DNA from 4 places in the Pseudescherichia sp. L3 genome. Region 1 is predicted to be linked to each of the others. Evidence: predicted binding sites of a transcription regulator. Region 1 holds the regulator's gene; each other region holds the start of a gene.
The links. The regulator CRP, encoded in region 1, controls carbon source genes, mostly activating them, when cyclic AMP is high. The targets are predictions, from matches to a motif close to ATGTGANNNNNNTCACAT.
Positions count from the first base shown of each region.

Region 1 (2,203 bases):
CACCGCCTTTTGCTGACGCGCCAGCAGCGGTGGCAGGGCCTTCTCCGGATCGGCGTGCTGCGTCAGCAGGCTGTACTTCGCCTCGCAGTAGTCGGCGAGCTGGCGGTAGAGCAGGCTTAACGATTCGCGCAGGGGCTGCTCGCGCCACAGCCAGAACCAAAACCAGTTAAATGCCCCATACCAGAGCGTGCCAAGGGCGTAGATGAGCAGTGGCTCCCAGATCGGCATATTGCCCGCCAGGCTCAGGGTAAAGATAGCGGCGATAAGCGAAGCGGGCAGCAGGCGCGCGTGTAGAGGACTGATTTCCGCCGTGACGCCAAGCAGCATTGCCAGCCCGGCGAGGATCAGCGGGAGCGCAACGTTGGCCCCCAGCAGCAGCTGCACCGCCAGGCTACAGCCGGCAAACAGCGAGCCGCCGATAATCAGGCGCTTAAAGAAGCGTTTGTGTGGGGTATCGAGACCGGCAATGTTGCAGCAGGCGGGCACCAGCGAGAACAGTAGACCATGCTGAAGATGACCCAGCGCCAGGCCGATGGCCACGGGAAGACACAGCACCAGCGTTTGCCGCAGTGCGTAGTTAACTTCGGGGTGGTAGATTAACCTGCGCCACATGAGGAGGAGAGCAAAAACGGCGTCCGCGAGGCGATACGCCGTTTTTAAAGCTTAACGTGTTCCGTAGACGACGATGGTTTTGCCGTGCGCGGAGATCAGGTTCTGATCTTCCAGCATCTTCAGAATACGGCCCACGGTTTCACGGGAGCAGCCGACGATCTGACCGATCTCCTGGCGGGTGATTTTGATCTGCATCCCGTCCGGATGGGTCATGGCGTCCGGCTGTTTAGCCAGGTTCAGCAGGGTCTGCGCGATACGGCCGGTCACGTCGAGGAAGGCAAGGTTGCCCACTTTCTCAGAGGTGACCTGCAGGCGGCGAGCCATCTGCGACGAAAGGCGCATCAGAATATCCGGGTTGACCTGGATAAGCTGACGGAATTTTTTATAGGAAATTTCGGCCACTTCACAGGCGGTTTTCGCCCGTACCCATGCGCTGCGCTCCTGGCCCTCTTCAAACAGGCCCAGTTCACCGATAAAGTCTCCCTGGTTCAGGTAAGAGAGGATCATCTCTTTCCCTTCTTCGTCCTTGATGAGCACTGCCACTGAGCCTTTGACGATGTAATACAACGTTTCCGCTTTTTCACCCTGGTGAATCAGCGTGCTCTTCGATGGGTACTTATGAATGTGGCAATGAGACAAGAACCATTCGAGAGTCGGGTCTGTTTGTGGTTTGCCAAGCACCATGCGCGGTTATCCTCTGTTATAAGCTGGCGCCAGTCGCGGGACGGATCCGGCGGCTGGGGTTGCAATCATATGCTTCCCGAATCCTGGGAAGGGGGCCGTCAATATAGGCATGCGGCCTGTAATGGTTGAAGTCCTCTGCATACCTGCATAATGTCAATACATTACCGTAGCATCCTGACTGTTTTAGCATAGCTTTTGCCGTGTGTCTCCTGGTGTCTCGCTTCAGCTTGATGCATGTCGCCTTCCGTTGCGCGTTTTACTCGGCGCGCGTAATCTGTCGGGAAAATTGCCACTCTGGAGTGATGAAAATGCAAGCACGCGTAAAATGGGTTGAAGGGCTGACGTTCCTTGGCGAATCCGCCTCTGGTCATCAGGTGTTAATGGACGGCAACTCCGGGGATAAAGCCCCCAGCCCGATGGAGATGGTGCTGATGGCGGCAGGCGGATGCAGCGCCATCGACGTGGTGTCGATCCTGCAGAAAGGCCGTCATAGCGTGTCCGATTGCGAAGTGAAGCTGACCTCCGAGCGCCGGGAAGAGGCACCGCGTCTCTTCACCCACATCAACCTGCACTTTATCGTTACCGGCAAAGAGCTGAAGGATGCGGCGGTATCCCGTGCGGTGGATCTCTCGGCAGAGAAGTACTGCTCCGTGGCGCTGATGCTGGAGAAAGCGGTCAATATCACCCATTCATACGAAGTGATTGAAGCGTAACGTTAAAGGCCCGGTTAGCGTAGCGCCGCCGGGCACTATCTTATTCAATCTTCTTGCCTTCCATCAGCCGCTGCACCAGCGGCAGCATGATTAGCTCCATCGCCAGCCCCATTTTGCCCCCCGGCACCACCAGGGTGTTGATATGGGAGATAAATGAGCCTTGCAGCATCGCCAGCAGCCAGGGGTAATCTATC
Region 1 is NZ_JANKYC010000003.1:48,730-50,932, reverse strand. It holds gene NR795_RS15595 (YccS/YhfK family putative transporter) at 1-612, opposite strand, end outside; gene crp (cAMP-activated global transcriptional regulator CRP) at 664-1,296, opposite strand; gene NR795_RS15585 (OsmC family protein) at 1,605-2,009, shown strand; gene NR795_RS15580 (phosphoribulokinase) at 2,050-2,203, opposite strand, start outside.

Region 2 (2,203 bases), on a different contig from region 1:
ATCCAGGCTGGATGCTGGAGCGGCAGGGGGAATATCGCCGCAACCAGCTGGCACAACAATAAACGCAAAATAAAAAAGCCCGGCGATTGCCGGGCTTTTTACTGACTGCTGAAAATTTTAGTTCAGACGAACCGGCATCCCGGAACGGTTCTGAATCGCCTGCTCAACGACGCTCTGGTCGGCGTCCGGCTGGCTGGTGATGCTCTGCACGCTCTTGGTCAGCGCGATCGGCACAATCTCTTTGCCGTCAAACTGCGCTTCGGTGGTAGAGAGCGGGTTGTGAACCTCGATATAGCGGCTACCGTCTGGCTCAGTAGTCGCTTTTACCGGCTCATCGATAAACTGTACGCGGGTACCGACCGGCACGTTCTGGAACAGGAACTTGATGTCGTCGTTACGCAGACGCACGCAGCCGTGGCTCACGCGCAGGCCGATGCCGAAGTTAGCGTTGGTGCCGTGAATAGCATACAGGCGGCCAATGTACAGGGCATAGAGGCCCATCGGGTTATCCGGACCGGCAGGCACCACGGCTGGCAGCGGGTTACCGGCGGCAATGTACTCCTGGTGCATCTTCGCGGTTGGCGTCCAGGTCGGGCCGGCTTTCTTGCGCTCAACCTTGGTAGTCCAGTTGATCGGGGTGTCTTTACCCAGCTGACCGATACCGATCGGCAGTACGATCACGGTGTTGGTGCCTTTCGGGTAGTAGTAGAGGCGCATCTCGGCGCTGTTGATCACAATGCCTTCATGCACGGTGTCCGGCAGGATCAGCTGCTGAGGAATGTTCATCACGCTACCGCCCTTCGGCAGATAGGGGTCAATACCTGGGTTAGCTTCCATCAGGTTAGACAGCCCCATCTGGTACTGGGCCGCGTAGTACTCCAGCGGCTGGCTGTTGTTCTCTGGCAGGGTGATGACCTGGTTCTGGCCAATCAGACGGCTACCATCAGTCGGCAGCGGATAGGTTACAGCAGACGCGGATTTGCAAAACCCTACTACAGCGAAAGCCGCCGCTAAAATTGTTGTTAATTTCATATTCATGGTATGCGAGGTTTCTGTGCCACAGGCCGTTTAGTTAAGAATGCTCAAAAGGATGGGAGCGCATTATATGTGCATTCCCACGCGCATGGAATTGAGATGTGTACGAAATCACATTTTTTTCTCTCACCCTATTGTAGCAACTGTTCACACCTGCGCGATTTCGATTCGGAATTGTGGCATAATGCAGAGTTTGTCACACATTTTCAGGATAACACCGTGTTAGTTACCAGCAACGTCACCATGCAGTTTGGCAGTAAGCCGCTGTTTGAAAATATCTCCGTCAAGTTTGGCGGCGGCAATCGTTACGGCCTGATTGGGGCGAACGGTAGCGGAAAATCCACCTTTATGAAGATCCTCGGCGGCGACCTTGAGCCGACGCTGGGCAACGTCTCTCTCGATCCGAACGAGCGTATTGGTAAGCTGCGTCAGGATCAGTTCGCCTTTGAAGAGTTCAGCGTGCTCGACACGGTGATCATGGGTCACGGCGAGCTGTGGGAAGTGAAGCAGGAGCGCGATCGCATCTACGGCCTGGCCGAGATGAGCGAAGAGGATGGCTATAAAGTGGCCGACCTCGAAGTGCTGTACGGCGAGATGGACGGCTACTCCGCCGAGTCCCGTGCGGGCGAGCTGCTGCTCGGCGTCGGTATTCCGGTAGAGCAGCACTACGGCCCGATGAGCGAAGTGGCTCCCGGCTGGAAGCTGCGTGTGCTGCTGGCCCAGGCGCTGTTCTCCGATCCGGATATTCTCCTGCTCGATGAACCGACCAACAACCTGGACATCGATACCATTCGCTGGTTGGAGCAGGTGCTGAACGAGCGTAACAGCACCATGATCATCATCTCGCATGACCGTCACTTCCTGAACATGGTCTGCACCCATATGGCGGATCTCGACTACGGCGAGCTGCGCGTTTATGCGGGCAACTACGACGAGTACATGACCGCGGCGACTCAGGCGCGTGAACGCCTGCTGGCCGACAACGCCAAGAAGAAAGCGCAGATCGCTGACCTGCAATCCTTCGTCAGCCGCTTTAGCGCCAACGCCTCGAAGTCTCGTCAGGCGACCTCCCGTGCGCGTCAGATCGATAAGATCAAGCTGGATGAGGTAAAAGCCTCCAGCCGTCAGAACCCGTTCATTCGTTTTGAGCAGGATAAGAAGCTGTTCC
Region 2 is NZ_JANKYC010000001.1:529,142-531,344, forward strand. It holds gene NR795_RS02615 (aldo/keto reductase) at 1-62, shown strand, start outside; gene ldtB (L,D-transpeptidase) at 118-1,038, opposite strand; gene NR795_RS02625 (ABC-F family ATPase) at 1,255-2,203, shown strand, end outside.
Region 2: ldtB (L,D-transpeptidase) is a predicted target of CRP. The motif match lies at 1,135-1,152, and genes of this name have one in related genera.

Region 3 (2,203 bases), on a different contig from region 1:
CGGCGAGCCCCCACAGCGTGAGCGACGTAAAGGGGTGCATTTAACGCACGGCGGCCATGGTGGGGAAGTGACGCGTGGTGCGCAGCGGCAGCCGGCGGAGCAGGATCCAGACCACAATCGCCGTGAGGATCTTATCCACGAGATTGGCCCCGAGCACGGTGATCGCCACGGACTCAAGCAGATCCTGGCCCATAGAGTGCATCCAGGCGACAAAGAGATCGGCTCCGCTGCCGGTAACCCCGCCGAAGAGGGCGGTACGAAGCGGTACGGCCACCACCGTGACCGCGAGCGTAATGATGATGCCGCTGACGATCACCTTCGGCAGGGTACGGAACCAGCCCAGCCGGGCCAGCCAACCGGCCACCAGACCAATCACCATGGCCACCGGGGCAAAGGCAGCGGCGATGGGATCGGTGAGCAGCCCCCAGAGTAGATTGGTCAGCAGGCCGGTAAGCATGCCGATAAACGGCCCCAGCAGCACGGCGCTCATCAGCGTGCCGATAGAGTCGAGAAAGATCGGCAGCTTCAGCAGGCTAATCAGCTGGCCACCGATCATATTGATGGCGATAGAGATAACGATCAGTGCCAGCGTCTGGCTGGCGAGTTGGCGACGTGCCATAGCGACCTCATAAGATTGGGAAAATTAGCGTACGTTAATAACCAGCTCGTCATAGCCCGAAACAGCACAGGGCTGGCGGCTGAAAGCGAGGGTGGTCAGCTCGCCGATCACCAGTTCAAGGGTGGTGCGAACCGTACAGCCAGGCATGACGTGCCCGCCGGTCATCACGCCATTCTCATCGGCCACGCTGAGGTGCAGATGCTCACCGGCCAGCTCCAGCGTGCCGCCGAGGGAGATCGCTTCGAAGGTGCCATGCAGATAAGTGGTCTCGTCGCGGGCGGCGAAGCGCAGCGCCACGTCCGTCAGGCTGCCGGTGCAGCCTGCAATCCAGGCGGCGTGGAGTGCGTGACGCTGGGTAAACGCACGCAGGGCAGTGAGCAGCTCATCGCCGGGAAGCAGACGCAGGGCATAGAAGCGTGCGCTGGATGGAGAAGTGCCGGGGGTCATGGTCATAGGCCTCGTAAACGCCAAAGTGGCAGCGATCATAAGAGCGACAGCAATTCGTTTTAATGATGTATATCAGGAAAAGACCGCGACCGAAGGCTGATTTGCGTATAAAGGAATACGGATTCCGGCAATGGAATAATTCCGCCGTCGGTTTGCGGTAAAGTGTGACGTAGATCAGATAACTGGTTTAACCCCGCGGCGACAGATTCCCTTTATTCCGCGTTTCGCTTACCCTAGCTGAAGCGTTTCAGTCGAAATTCCGTTCGACATTTAACCACTTAGTCACAGTTTGTGACAGGCGAGGTTTCCCTGACTATGCCGCTGCATTACTCTGTCAGCCATCGACTCAGGGATAGCTTTGCAGGAGACTTATGACCCTACGCATCGCGATAAATGGTTTTGGTCGCATCGGGCGTAACGTGGTTCGTGCTTTGTATGAATCCGGACGCCGGGCGGAGATCGCCGTAGTGGCCATTAACGAGCTGGCGGATGACGCAGGCATTGCGCATCTGTTGAAGTATGACACCAGCCACGGCCGCTTTAGCCAGCGTGTTCATCACGAGGGCGGGCAGCTATTTGTCGGCCATGACGCGATCCGACTCCTGCACGAGCCAACCATTGATGCGCTGCCCTGGCGCGAGCTTGAGGTCGACGTGGTGCTGGACTGCACCGGCGTGTATGGCAACCGTGAGCACGGTGAAGCACATTTAAACGCCGGCGCGAAAAAGGTGCTCTTTTCTCATCCGGGCAGCAGCGATCTCGACGCCACCGTGGTCTTCGGCGTCAATCAGGACGATCTGCGTCCGGACGATCGTATCGTCTCTAACGCCTCCTGCACCACAAACTGCATTATTCCTGTCATTAAGCTGCTTGATGATGCTTTTGGCATTGAGTCGGGGACGGTCACCACCATCCACTCGGCGATGCACGATCAGCAGGTCATTGACGCTTACCATCCGGATCTGCGGCGTACGCGTGCAGCCAGCCAGTCAATCATTCCGGTGGATACCAAGCTTGCGGCTGGCATTACGCGCTTCTTTCCAAAATTTAACGATAAATTTGAAGCCATTGCCGTACGCGTACCGACAATCAATGTCACGGCAATCGACCTCAGCGTGACGGTAGGCAGCCCGGTAA
Region 3 is NZ_JANKYC010000002.1:389,668-391,870, reverse strand. It holds gene NR795_RS13410 (energy-coupling factor transporter transmembrane component T) at 1-40, opposite strand, end outside; gene NR795_RS13405 (ECF transporter S component) at 41-619, opposite strand; gene NR795_RS13400 (PPC domain-containing DNA-binding protein) at 644-1,072, opposite strand; gene epd (erythrose-4-phosphate dehydrogenase) at 1,438-2,203, shown strand, end outside.
Region 3: epd (erythrose-4-phosphate dehydrogenase) is a predicted target of CRP. The motif match lies at 1,229-1,246, and genes of this name have one in related genera.

Region 4 (2,203 bases), on a different contig from region 1:
GTTCAGGTTGATGGTTTCCAGCTCGGTTTTACCACCCATCGACCCTGCGGCGTAGGTGTCGTTAAAGTCGGTAGCCAGACCGTAGTTAGAGGTCAGGGACGCGCCCCAGCCAAACTGGTCATTAATCGGCGCAACGAAGTGCAGGTTAGGCACCCACGCCGTCGGCGCGATGTTATCCGAATCCAGGCTACGGCCAGACGGAGAGACGCCGGAGACGTCCACATCCGGATCAACAAAAATAGCGCCGCCAGAGAAAGTAGGGCGGTCAAACATCGTAATCAGGGCGGGGTTACGGCTAACGTTGCCTGCGTCATCAGCGATAGCGCCTTCACCTGAGTAGGCACGGCCAAGGCCAGAGGAAGAGAACTCATTAAGTTGGAAGCCTGCTGACCAGGCTTGTGTTGAGACAATTGCCACTGCAACTGCGAGTGCAGACTTGGTAAACAGGGTTTTCTGGCTCATGACCATAACCTCATAATTTATTTTTATACAATAAATGTTACATGCCGTAACAGGAGCGCGGAGTGTAGGGTCTGAGCTACGACATACAAATCAGACCAGTCGCGAGAGTATAGGTCTGACCAGCCCGAATGTTGCAAGTATGTTTATAAGTATTTTTAAATGTGATCACGGAAACGCGATCTGGCTGGCAAAAACGCGACGGTTATCAATGAGAGAGAAAGGTGATTATTGCGCCAGATCATTTTTAAGTGTGATATCGGTCACTTACCCACTTTTGGAGCGCTAACAACTGGAGACCGTAACCGTCAGCGCGTAAAATACCCTCACTATTTATCGGGCACGCTACGTGCGAATGAGAGAGGACTTTCAATATGAGTAAATGCAGTGCTGATGAAACCCCCGTTTGCTGCTGTATGGACGTTGGTACCATCATGGACAACAGCGACTGCACGGCCTCTTACAGCCGTGTGTTCACCGACCGCGCCCAGGCCGAAGAGACGCTGGCAGCGCTGACGGAAAAAGCGCGCGGCGTCGAGTCTGAGCCGTGTGAAATTACCCCAACCTTCACCGAGGTTGACGGTGGCGTTAAGCTCGATATCGACTTCGTTTTTGCCTGTGAAGCTGAAACCCTGATCTTCCAGCTGGGCCTGCGTTAATCTTCCTCTAACGCTCCCGCTACCGGGAGCGTTATCTCCGCTTTTCTCTGTGTTTTAGCTCGCATTTTTTCGCCTCTCCGCTTGGCTAAATGTAAAAAAATGGTTAAGACTATTAGCAGGTCAGACCACTTTGCGCAGTATGTCAACAGGGGAGAGTTATGAGTCAGGCATTACCGCTTGTCACCCGTCAGGGCGATCGTATAGCCATTGTTAGCGGGTTACGCACCCCGTTTGCCCGCCAGGCCACCGCCTTTCATGGCGTCACCGCCATCGAACTGGGCAAGATGGCCGTGGGTGAGATGCTGGCGCGCAGCGAAATTGCGCCAGAAATCATTGAGCAGGTGGTTTTTGGTCAGGTTGTCCAGATGCCCGAGGCGCCTAACATTGCCCGCGAAATCGTGCTCGGAACCGGGATGAACGTGCATACCGATGCCTACAGCGTGAGCCGCGCCTGTGCTACGAGCTTTCAGGCGGTAGCAAACGTTGCCGAAAGCCTGCTGGCGGGGACCATCCGCGCCGGTATTGCCGGGGGAGCCGACTCTTCATCCGTCCTGCCGATTGGCGTCAGCAAAACGCTGGCGCGCACTCTGGTCGATCTCAGCAAGGCTCGCTCCGGCGGGCAAAAGCTCAAGCTTCTCTCTCGCCTGCGTCTGCGCGATCTGCTTCCGGTGCCGCCTGCGGTTGCCGAGTACTCGACCGGGCTGCGCATGGGGGATACCGCCGAGCAGATGGCGAAAACCTATGGCATCAGCCGCGAGGAGCAAGACGTGTTCGCGCACCGTTCCCATCAGCGTGCGGCTCAGGCGTGGGCCGATGGCAGGCTGGCGGAGGAGGTGATGACCGCCTATGCACCCCCGTATCGCGAGCCTTTTATTCAGGATAATACGGTGCGGGCCAACGCGTCGCTCGCCGACTACGCCAGGCTGCGTCCGGCCTTTGACCGTCAGCACGGCACGGTAACCGCTGCTAACAGTACGCCACTCACCGACGGCGCAGCGGCGGTGATCCTGATGACCGAATCCCGCGCCCGTGAGCTGGGGCTAACCCCGCTCGGCTACCTGCGCAGCTATGCCTTTACCGCCATT
Region 4 is NZ_JANKYC010000001.1:2,192,895-2,195,097, reverse strand. It holds gene fadL (long-chain fatty acid transporter FadL) at 1-462, opposite strand, end outside; gene NR795_RS10655 (YfcZ/YiiS family protein) at 834-1,118, shown strand; gene fadI (acetyl-CoA C-acyltransferase FadI) at 1,277-2,203, shown strand, end outside.
Region 4: NR795_RS10655 (YfcZ/YiiS family protein) is a predicted target of CRP. The motif match lies at 711-728, and genes of this name have one in related genera.